3 regions of the Patulibacter brassicae genome follow, and region 2 is predicted to be linked to each of the others. Evidence: riboswitches for the same ligand, from Rfam matches in the RefSeq annotation. Region 2 holds a riboswitch; each other region holds the start of a gene.
What was found. A riboswitch is a leader RNA that binds a small molecule or an ion and turns the genes downstream of it on or off. The one in region 2 is predicted to bind cyclic di-AMP.
Positions count from the first base shown of each region.

Region 1 (3,263 bases), 440 kb from region 2:
GTCCGGTGCCGGGCCGCGTCGCGCGAGCGGCGGCCCGCATCCCCCGACCCGTGCCCCTCGGCCAGAGATCCCGCCGTTCGTGGTCCGTTCGTCGATCTCGCGACGAACACCGCATGCTGCGCGCGTTCGCCGCCGACGTCACGCTCATGAGCCGGTGGAAGCTCCTCGTGCTGCTCGTCGCCGTCGCGGCGACCATCGTCGTGGCGACGCGGACGAGCCCCGTGGCTGAGGCCGGTCCCCACCGGGCCGCGACCATCCGCTTCGGGATCTACCCGGGTGGCGACGCGGGCGCCGTCGACGGGGTCGCTCGCGCGCCGGAGGTCGACGAGGGGCAGCGGCTGGCGATGATCCGCCGCCTGCGTGCCGGGCGGCGATCGTTCGTCCTGCACGAGTACGCGGCCTACCACGACGCCGGCTCGATCGAGGGCGCCCGCATCCACCTCGAGCGGGTGCTCGCCGACGCCGCGGCCACCGGCAGCCAGGCGGAGATCGTCCTGCGGTACCAGCCGACGGCCCGCGACCCCGCGGTCGACCTGCCCGGGTACGAGCGGTTCGTCCGCGCGGTCGTGCGCGAGTTCGGCGGCCGCAGCGGGCTCGTCGGCGTGCAGATCACGAACGAGGCGAACGTGCCGGGTGCGCCGGACGCCGCGGACGGCGACTTCCCCGGGGTGCGCGACGCCCTCGTGCGCGGCGTGAACGCCGCGGCGGAGGAGCGCGCGGCGCTCGGTCGCCGCGGCCTGGCGATCGGCTTCAACGTCGCCCGGGACGCGCGGACGCCGGACTTCTGGCCGCAGCTCGCCCGGACGGGCGGGAGCGGGTTCGCCCGCAACGTCGACTACGTCGGGCTCGACATCTACCCGGGCACGTGGCCGACCCAGGTCAAGCGCCCGCCGAGCCCGCGGGCGGTGCGCACGACCGTTCATGGGGCCCTGCGCAAGCTGCGGCGCGACATGGTGCGCGCGGGCCTCGGGCGCCGGGTGGCGGTCCACCTGTCGGAGGCCGGCTACCCGACCGGCCCCGGTCGCAGCGAGGCGGTGCAGGCGAAGGTCATGAAGGCGGTCACGGACGCGGCGGTCCAGGCGCGCACGCGCTACGGGGTCTCGGACTTCCGCTGGTTCGACCTGCGGGACGCGGACTCCAGCAGCACCGACTTCCAGCACCAGTACGGCGTCCTGCGCGACGACCTCGTGCCGAAGCCGGCCTTCGCCGTCCTGCAGCGCGCGATCCGGCTGCACGGGGGTCGCTGAGCCGGCGAGGACCTGGCGCGCCGGCGCTGGTCGCCTTAGGCCGCGGTGAAGATTCGCTCAAGTGCCGCAAGGCCGCTTGCAGCTGCGCTACGGTCCTCCGCGGACCGAGAACCGGCCGAGCCGCGCGTTCGACGCGCGGGCGGGGGAACCACTCGCGGCCTTCCGGGGCCGCACGGGGCGAATCGCCGCAAGGCGTAGCGCGACTCCTGAAGCGCGAGCCCGTCAGCTCACCTCGTAGGCCCGACGCAGGAGGACACGTTCGGCATGACCGGGCAGCAGCAGCGCGATCTCGCGCGGGCGGACCACTGGCGCACCTCACGGGAGCGATCCCGCCAGCGCCGCGACCGACAGGCCGCGAGCACCCCACGTGCGCACGCGGGGGAGACGACGGGCCCGCGCCGCCGGCGCGCCGGCTGGCGGCCCGAGCGCGATCCCGCGCTCGCCGAGGCGCTGGCGACCGCGACCGACGTCGCCGAGCCGACGGCCGGCTCGGCCGCGCTGGACCTCACCACCGACGAGCTCGCCGCCGCGCTCGACGCGGTCGGCGCGCCGGATGCGCCCGGCCGTCGTGACCTCGCGGACCCGAGCGTCTGGCAGCGCTCGCTGTCCTGGGCCCGCGACCGGCGGGTCACCGTCCCGCTGCAGCGCGTGCGCGAGCGCCGTCGCCGCAAGGCCGCGCTGGCGATGAGCCTCGCGATGGTCGGCTCGACGGCCGGCCCGGCGGTCGGTGCGGCCACGGCCTCGTCGACGTCGGGCGACACGACCTCGGCGACCGACGACGCCGGCCGCACGACGATCGGCAGCCTGACCTCCGCCGTGAGCGACGACGGGCGCAGCCGCCCGGTCCTGCTCGTCGGCTCCACCGGCGACGAGGTCCGCGACGTGCAGCAGCGGCTCGGCCTGCAGGCCGACGGCCACTTCGGCGCGACGACCGAGTCGGCCGTGAAGCGCTTCCAGCAGCAGCGCCAGCTCAACGCGGACGGCGTCGTCGGGCCGCAGACCTGGACGGCGCTGCTCAGCACGCAGCGCGCGTCCGTCCGCAGCAGCGCCGCGCCGGCGACGGCCCTGAAGGTCGTCTCGGCGGTCCGCACCGCCGACGGCGGGCAGAGCGTCGTCCTGCAGCGCCAGACCGGCGGGCACGCGAAGGCCACCGGCGACGGCGGTCCCGTCCGCACGGCCGAGCGCGCGGACGCCGCACCGGCGTCCTCGAGCGCGAAGGGCAAGGGCGGCTCGGCGTCGAGCGGCTCGGGCTCGGGCTCCGCCGGCGCGAGCGCGGCGGTGGGTGGCGCGGAGGGCAGCCCGGCCGCGCCGCCGACGACGAACGACGACTCCGGCACGGCGACCACGCCGAGCACCGCCGACGAGGGCGGGACCGCGAGCGGGTCGAGCACCGTGAAGCCGGTCAACGGGACGGTCTCGTCGAACTTCGGGCCGCGCGGCGGACGGCAGCACGCCGGCATGGACATCGCGGCGGCCATCGGGACCCCGATCAAGTCGTACATGGCCGGCACGGTGTCGTTCTCCGGGTCCCAGGACGGCTACGGGAACATGGTCTGCGTCGACCACGGCGCGGGCCTGGAGTCCTGCTACGCCCACATGTCGAAGAACGCGGTCGCGAAGGGCTCGAAGGTCCAGGCGGGCGACGTCGTCGGCTACGTCGGCATGACGGGCCGCACGACCGGTCCCCACCTGCACTTCGAGGTCCGCAAGAACGGGACCGCCGTCGACCCGGCTCCGTACTACCGCACCGCCGGCACGGCGAAGGCGAGCGCCCGGACCGCGACGGCCGAGGGCGGCGCCGCGGCGACGGCGACGCAGGCCTCCGCCACGGCGTCGTCGGCGTCGCTGCAGAAGGCGTCGCTGGCCACCACCGGCGGCGTCCAGCTCGAGCGCTCCGCCGCGGATCCGGCGACGGTCGACGCGGCCCAGCAGCAGGCGCTGCTGGCGGCGCAGGCCGGCGTCGACCCGGCGCAGGCCGCGGCGGCGGTCGCGGCTGCGGACGCCGTGGCCGAGGCG
Region 1 is NZ_JAXAVX010000002.1:58,151-61,413, forward strand. Features, by position in the region: gene SK069_RS05270 (glycoside hydrolase 5 family protein) at 114-1,247, shown strand; cyclic di-AMP (ydaO/yuaA leader) riboswitch at 1,351-1,504, shown strand; gene SK069_RS05275 (peptidoglycan DD-metalloendopeptidase family protein) at 1,512-3,263, shown strand, end outside.
Region 1: it holds a riboswitch for cyclic di-AMP, as region 2 does, so the genes downstream of both, SK069_RS05275 (peptidoglycan DD-metalloendopeptidase family protein) here and SK069_RS07375 (transglycosylase family protein) in region 2, are expected to answer to the same signal.

Region 2 (3,263 bases):
GCGCTCGCACGAGAAGGCGCTGGACGCCATCGACGGCGGCCGCCTCGGCGAGGAGATCGTCCCGGTGACGATCAAGGGCCGCAAGGGCGACACGGTCGTGGACACCGACGAGGGCCCGCGCCGCGGCAGCTCCCTCGAGGCGCTCGCGAAGCTCCCCGGCCTCGTCAAGGGCGGGACGCACACGGCCGGCAACTCGCCGGGCGTCAACGACGGCGCCGGCGCGCTCGTCGTCGCCTCCGACGAGTGGGCCGCCGCCAACGGCAAGGAGGTCCTCGGCGAGGTCGTCGCCTTCGGCCAGGCCGCCGGCGAGTTCCCGAACCTCCTCACGACGCCCGGCAAGGCGTCGGCGAAGGCGCTCGAGAAGGCCGGGCTCACGCCGTCCGACGTCGACGTGTGGGAGATCAACGAGGCGTTCGCCTCGGTCGCCCTGAACACGATCAAGGACCTCGGCATCGACGAGGACCGCGTGAACGTCAACGGCGGCGCGATCGCCCTCGGTCACCCGCTCGGCGCGTCGGGCGCCCGCATCATCGGCTCGGCCCTGCTCGAGCTGCGCCGCCGCGGCGGCGGCATCGCCGTCGCCACCGCGTGCTCGGGCACCGGTCAGGGCGACGCGGTCGTCATCAAGGTCGGCTGACCCCGGCGCTGCGCGCGTGTCGGCCGGGTCCGCGCCCCGGACCCCGGCCGACACGGCTCGCGCACGCCGTTCACGGAACGCTGAGGGACGCTCGCTACCCTCGCCCGGTGACCGCCGACGCCCCGGACGAGACCGCGCCCGAGCCCCGGCCGGGCCTTCGCGCAGCGGCCTTCTTCGACCTCGACAAGACGCTCGTGGCGGGCTCGTCGGGCTTCTACTGGGCCCGCGCCGCGGCCGCTCACGGGCTCATCTCGCGCCGGCGCCTGGCCGCCGACGGCTGGGAGAACGTGAAGTTCCGCCTCCGCGGATCGACGGACGACTCGACCCGCAAGGTCTGGGAGCGGGTCGGCTCGTTCCTCGCCGGCCAGCGCGTGCGCGACTTCGAGCGCCTCTCGCCACGGGTGCTCGCCGGCGTCCTGCCGCGGCTCTACCCCGAGATGCTCGCCATCGCGTGGGAGCACCAGGACGAGGGCCGCCCGATCTACATCGTCACCGCCTCGACGCAGGAGACCGCGTCGATGATCGCCGACATCCTCTTCTTCGACGGTGCGGTCGGCGCGCCGCTCGAGCAGGTCGACGGGCGCTACACGGGCAAGCTCGCGGGCCCGATGACCTACCGCGAGGGCAAGGCGGAGGCGATCCGGCAGCTCGCCGAGCGCGACGGGCTCGACCTCGGCGCGTCGTGGGCCTACTCCGACAGCGAGTCCGACCTGCCGATGCTCCGCGCGGTCGGGCGGCCGGTGGCGGTGAACCCGGACCGGGAGCTCGCGCGGGTCGCGCGGCAGGAGGGGTGGGAGGTGATCCGCCTGGAGCGGATCGCGACCCACCTGAAGAGCGCCGCGGCGCTCGCGGCGATCGCCGCGCTCGGCGGCCTCGGGCGCGCCGCCAGCGCGGGCCGGCCCGCGGGCGGCGTCGGCCGTCGTCGCGGCTGACCCGTCCGGGTTCGGGCCGTCGCCCGAGCGGTCCGCTACAGTTCCGCGCGTCATAACCCAGCCGAGTCCCGGTCGTGCGACGACCGGGAGCGGGGGACCCACGGGTCACCCAACGGTGGCCAGGGGCGAATCGCCGGCATCGCCGGTGTAGCGCACGTCTTGCGCGCGAGCCCGACAGCTAACCCCGTAGGCGTCGAGACGAAGGGACATTCGTGACGCACGACCGAGACCTCGCGTCCACGCTTCCGTGGGCGCGCAGCCAGCGCGCATCTCGCGCCCGCCGGGCGATCGCCCTGCGCCGACGGACCTGGAGCCGACGGCGCCGAACCGTCGCGACGACGCTCGCCGTGGCCGTGCTCGGCGTCGGCGGGGTCGCCGGCGCGCAGCAGGCCACCGGCGGCGGGAGCGGGAAGGCGACCGCGACGATCTCCGTGGCGGGCGCGAGCGTCAAGCAGATCCAGAAGGCGCTCGGCGTCACCGCCGACGGCGTGGCGGGCCCCAAGACGCGCTCGGCGGTCCGCCGCTTCCAGCGCCAGAAGGGCCTCCAGGTCGACGGCATCGTCGGCCCGGTGACCCTCGAGGCGCTCGGGCTCTCCGCCGCGGCCCGCAGCACCACCCGCAGCAAGGGCGCCGGCGCCTCCGCCTCGGGCAGCTCGAACGCGACGCTCGAGCGGATCGCGGCCTGCGAGTCCGGGGGCGACCCGACCGCGGTCTCCGCCAGCGGCCAGTACCGCGGGAAGTACCAGTTCGACCGCCAGACGTGGCGCGCCCACGGCGGCAGCGGCGACCCGGCGGCGGCGCCCGAGGCCGAGCAGGACCGGATCGCCGCGCGACTGCTCGCGGCTCGGGGCACGCAGCCCTGGCCGGTCTGCGGCAAGCGCTAGTCCCAACGGCGACGGCCCGGCGCTCCGCGTGCCCGTCCGGGCCGCGGAGCCGACGGGGCGGCCCCCGGGGTCGCTCCGCCGGGCGTCGCGGTCCCCCGACGGCCGCGTGTGCGAGCCTTCCGGGCGTGGCGGACCCCCTGCGCATCGACCCGATCGCCGAGGCGCGCCGCCACTGGACCGACCGCTGGGGACCGGAGCCCGCCCGGCCGATGGCCGCCGTCACGTCCGTCATGCGGGTCCAGCAGATCCTGCTCGCGCGCCTGAACGAGCTGCTGCGCGACGAGGGCCTGACCTTCCCGCGCTACGAGGCGCTGATGCTCCTCTCCTTCACCCGGACGGGGTCGCTCCCGCTGGGCAAGATCGGGCAGCGGCTCCAGGTCCACCGCACGAGCGTGACGAACATCGTCGACAAGCTCGAGCAGGACGGCCTCGTGCGCCGGGTGCCCCACGAGCACGACCGGCGGGCGACGCTCGCGGAGATCACGGACGAGGGCCGGGCCCGGGCCGCGCGCGCCACGGAGCGGCTGAACGCCGACGACTTCGGACTCGGCGCGCTGGAGGCGCAGGAGCAGGAGCTCCTCTCCACGCTGCTGCGGACCGTCCGGCGCGCGGAGGGCGACTACGCCGCCGACGCCGAGCCGGCGGCCGGCAGCGCCTGATCGCGCGACGGCGCACCCCGCCGAAGCGCGGTCGGGCGCGTTGGGACGCTGGACGATCGCCGTCGGCTCGGCTACCATCGGGGAAGATAGGAGGAAGTCCGACTATCGTTGTTCCTCGCAGGACTCCGCCCCCGCGGGCCCGCCCCACCAG
Region 2 is NZ_JAXAVX010000002.1:496,816-500,078, forward strand. Features, by position in the region: gene SK069_RS07365 (thiolase family protein) at 1-637, shown strand, start outside; gene SK069_RS07370 (HAD family hydrolase) at 745-1,569, shown strand; cyclic di-AMP (ydaO/yuaA leader) riboswitch at 1,619-1,779, shown strand; gene SK069_RS07375 (transglycosylase family protein) at 1,782-2,453, shown strand; gene SK069_RS07380 (MarR family winged helix-turn-helix transcriptional regulator) at 2,579-3,112, shown strand.

Region 3 (3,263 bases), on a different contig from region 2:
ACGATCACGCGTCCGCCTCCTTCTTGGCGGGCTCGGTCGACGCGGTGCCCGCGTCGCCGCTGCCGGCCCCGAGCTCCGCGGCCGGGGTGCTCCCCGCGCCGAGCTCGGCCTTCATCGCGGCGAGCTCCGAGTCGACCTGCGAGGAGCTCGAGAGCTCGGCGAGCTGCCGGTCGATGTCGTCCTGGCCGGAGCCCAGCGCGGTCATGTCCTCGAACGTCCCGGCGGCCTCGAGCTCGGCGACCGCGTCCGCGCGCGCCTTCATGTTCTCCGTCTTGTCGACGGCGCGCTGCATCGCCATGCCGACCTCGGCCATCGACTCGCCGACGCCCGTCGCGGCCTCCGAGATCCGGACCTGCGCCTCCGCGGCGCTGTACTGCGCCTTGATGGTCTCCTTCTTCGTCCGGAACTGCTCGACCTTCGTGCGCAGCTTCTGCTCGCTGGCGATCAGCGCCTGCTGCTGGTTCTCCAGCTCGCTGACCTGCTGGTCGAGGCTCTGCATCTCCTGCTGGATGGTGCTCTTGCGCTCCAGCGCGGTGCGGGCGAGCTCCTCGTTGCCGGCGGCGAGCGCCTGACGCGCCTGCGTGTCGAGCTTGACGATCGCCTGCTGGTGCTTCTCCGTCTGCAGCTGGAGGCGCTTCTTCGCGGTGACGACGTCCGCGATGCCCTTCTTGACGTTCTGGAGGTTCTCCAGCTGCTTCTGGTAGCTGTAGTCGAGCGTCTCGCCCGGATCCTCGGCCTTGTCCAGGACACGGGACAGCTTGGCCTTGATCACGGTGGACATGCGGCCGCCGAGGCCCATATCGATGCTCCCTTGTTCCGCGTGAGTGGGACGGTGCGGATCCCGGGTCCGGTCGCGCGCGACGGCCATGGATCTCGTCGATCCACCCTAGCGCGCCCGCGCCAGCCGATCGTCACGTGCCCGTGACGCGCGGACGGGTCGCGGACCCGAGCGGCACCGCGGTCGGGGCCGGAACGAGCACGAGCCCCGGACGGGGCTCGCGAGGGACGCGCGGGTGTCGGGCCGGACTAGAGGTCCGCGGGATGGACCGCGACGAACTTCTTGGAGTCCTTGCGGTTGTTCGGGCGCCACTGGGGGCCCTTCGCGCCGCCGCGGTCGTACGCCGCGGAGGTGTCCAGCCGCAGCCCGGCGATGATCGCGTACGCGTGGCCCGAGTTGCCGTAGACGGTGATCCACTGGCCGGGGCCCTCGAAGGCGCCCGCCCACTTGTCGTCGAACTCGTACGACGAGAGCGGCGTCTGCATGAGGCCGGCGCCGATCAGCGCGTAGCTCACGGTCCCGGAGCAGTCGTAGCCCGAGTCCTCGATCTTCGCGTGGCCGCCGCCCCACTTGTACGGCTTGCCGACGATCTTGTTCGCGGCGATGACGGCCTGCTGGACGGCCGCGGGGGCCTTCAGCGGGACCCGCGCGAAGTACGCCGTGCGGCCGTCGACCGTCTTGCCCTTGTACCGCTTGGCCTTCACGCCGTTCGTCGTGCGCATCCCGGCCGGGACCGCGACGGCGCCGGGGGCGGCGGGCTGGGCGACGGGCGCCGTGGTGGTCCCGGTCGTGCCGAGGCCGCCGCTCCGGGGGGCCGAGGCCGCGGACGCTGAGCCGGCACCGAGCAGCGCGAACGCAGCGGTCAGGGCCAGGGCTCGGGTGTAGGGGCGCAACGATCTGCTCTCTTTCGTCGGCCTACGGGGTTAGCTGACGGGCTAGCGCAGAAAGAGCCAGCGCTTCCATCGCAGAGCGACGGATAAGCCCCAAGAACTGTGGTTCCCCCGCTCACCGGACTCATCCGGTGATTCGGCTTGCGGCACTGTAACAGGAGCCTCGCAATCTCGCACCCGTGTCCGCAGGCGATCCTGCAGGGCCTGGACGCTCGTCGGGCATCCCCCGTGCGCGGGCGCGTGCGCGGGCTGCGCGCGGGAAGCGACGAGCACCCGGCGTCGCGCCCCGGTCCGCAGCGGGGAGCGGGCGGCGAGCGGCGGGCCCCGAGGCGGTAGGTTCCCGCCGATGGCTCCGCTCCCGCGCCTCCGTCCGTCGCTCGCGCTCGGCCTCGTCGCCGTGGTGCTCGCCGGCTGCGGACAGGACGACTCGTCCCGCTCGCCGTTCGCGCCGGAGCCGAAGGACGACCGCTCCGCGACCGCGACCGACCTGGGGTTCCCCGTCGTCGCCACGCGCAACACGACCCGGACCGCGACGGACGACGGGCCCGCGGCGGCGGCCGCCGTGGCCCGCGCCGTGTACTCCGGCGGAGCGGCCGAGACCCAGGCGCGCGCCGTCGCGCTCGTGAATCAGCGCGACTGGCGGGTGGCGCTCGCCGCCAGCGCGCTGAACGCGGACCCCGTCGGCGCGCCGACCCTCTTCTCGGACGGGGACGACCTGCCCGACGCCACCCGCGACGCGCTGCGGCAGCTGCGCCCGGCCGGCAGCCCCGGCATCGACAACGCGCAGGTCATCCGGGTCGGCGGCGCGCCGCGGCCGGAGGGGCTGCGCGCGACCGCGATCGAGGGCAGCGACCCCGCCGGCGTCGCCCTCGGGATCGACCGCTTCCTCGCCGCCGCGAAGCGGCGCGCCAGCGACGCCGTCCTCGTCGTCAGCAGCGAGCAGCCGGCCTTCGCCCTGCCGGCGGCGGCGTACGCGGCGAAGTCCGGCACGCCGATCGCGTTCGTCGGACGCGACGCGGTCCCGGCGGACACCGTCCGGCAGCTGCGCGACCACCAGGACCCCACGATCTACGTCCTGGGCCCCTCGAAGGTCATCTCGCCCGCGGTGACGAAGCAGCTGCGCCGCTACGGCACGGTGCGCCGCGTCGGCGGCCAGGACCCGGTGAGCAACGCGATCGCCTTCGCCCGGTACGACGACAACGGGTTCGGCTGGAACATCGTCAACGCGGGTCACGGGTTCCTCGTCGCCCGCAGCGACGCCACGCTGCCGGCGCTCTCCCTGGCGCCGCTGGCGGGCACGGGCCTCCACGGCCCGCTGCTGCTCCTGGACCGTGCCGACCGGCTCGCCGAGCCCGTCCGCAGCTACCTGCTCGACGTCCAGCCGGGGATCGCGGGCGACCCCGTCAACAGCTACTACAACCGCGCGTGGCTCTCCGGCAGCACCGACGCGATCTCGCCCGCCGTCCAGTCGCAGATCGACGCGCTGATGGAGGTCACGTCGGTCGACGTCGACGGCGCGCGCCTGCGTCGCGAGGAGCCGGCCGGCACCGCCACGACCGGCACGACGGCGACCCCCACCCCACCCCCGTCCAAGG
Region 3 is NZ_JAXAVX010000010.1:39,319-42,581, forward strand. Features, by position in the region: gene pspAA (PspA-associated protein PspAA) at 1-8, opposite strand, end outside; gene SK069_RS15615 (PspA/IM30 family protein) at 5-799, opposite strand; gene SK069_RS15620 (C40 family peptidase) at 1,027-1,671, opposite strand; cyclic di-AMP (ydaO/yuaA leader) riboswitch at 1,676-1,820, opposite strand; gene SK069_RS15625 (cell wall-binding repeat-containing protein) at 2,015-3,263, shown strand, end outside.
Region 3: it holds a riboswitch for cyclic di-AMP, as region 2 does, so the genes downstream of both, SK069_RS15620 (C40 family peptidase) here and SK069_RS07375 (transglycosylase family protein) in region 2, are expected to answer to the same signal.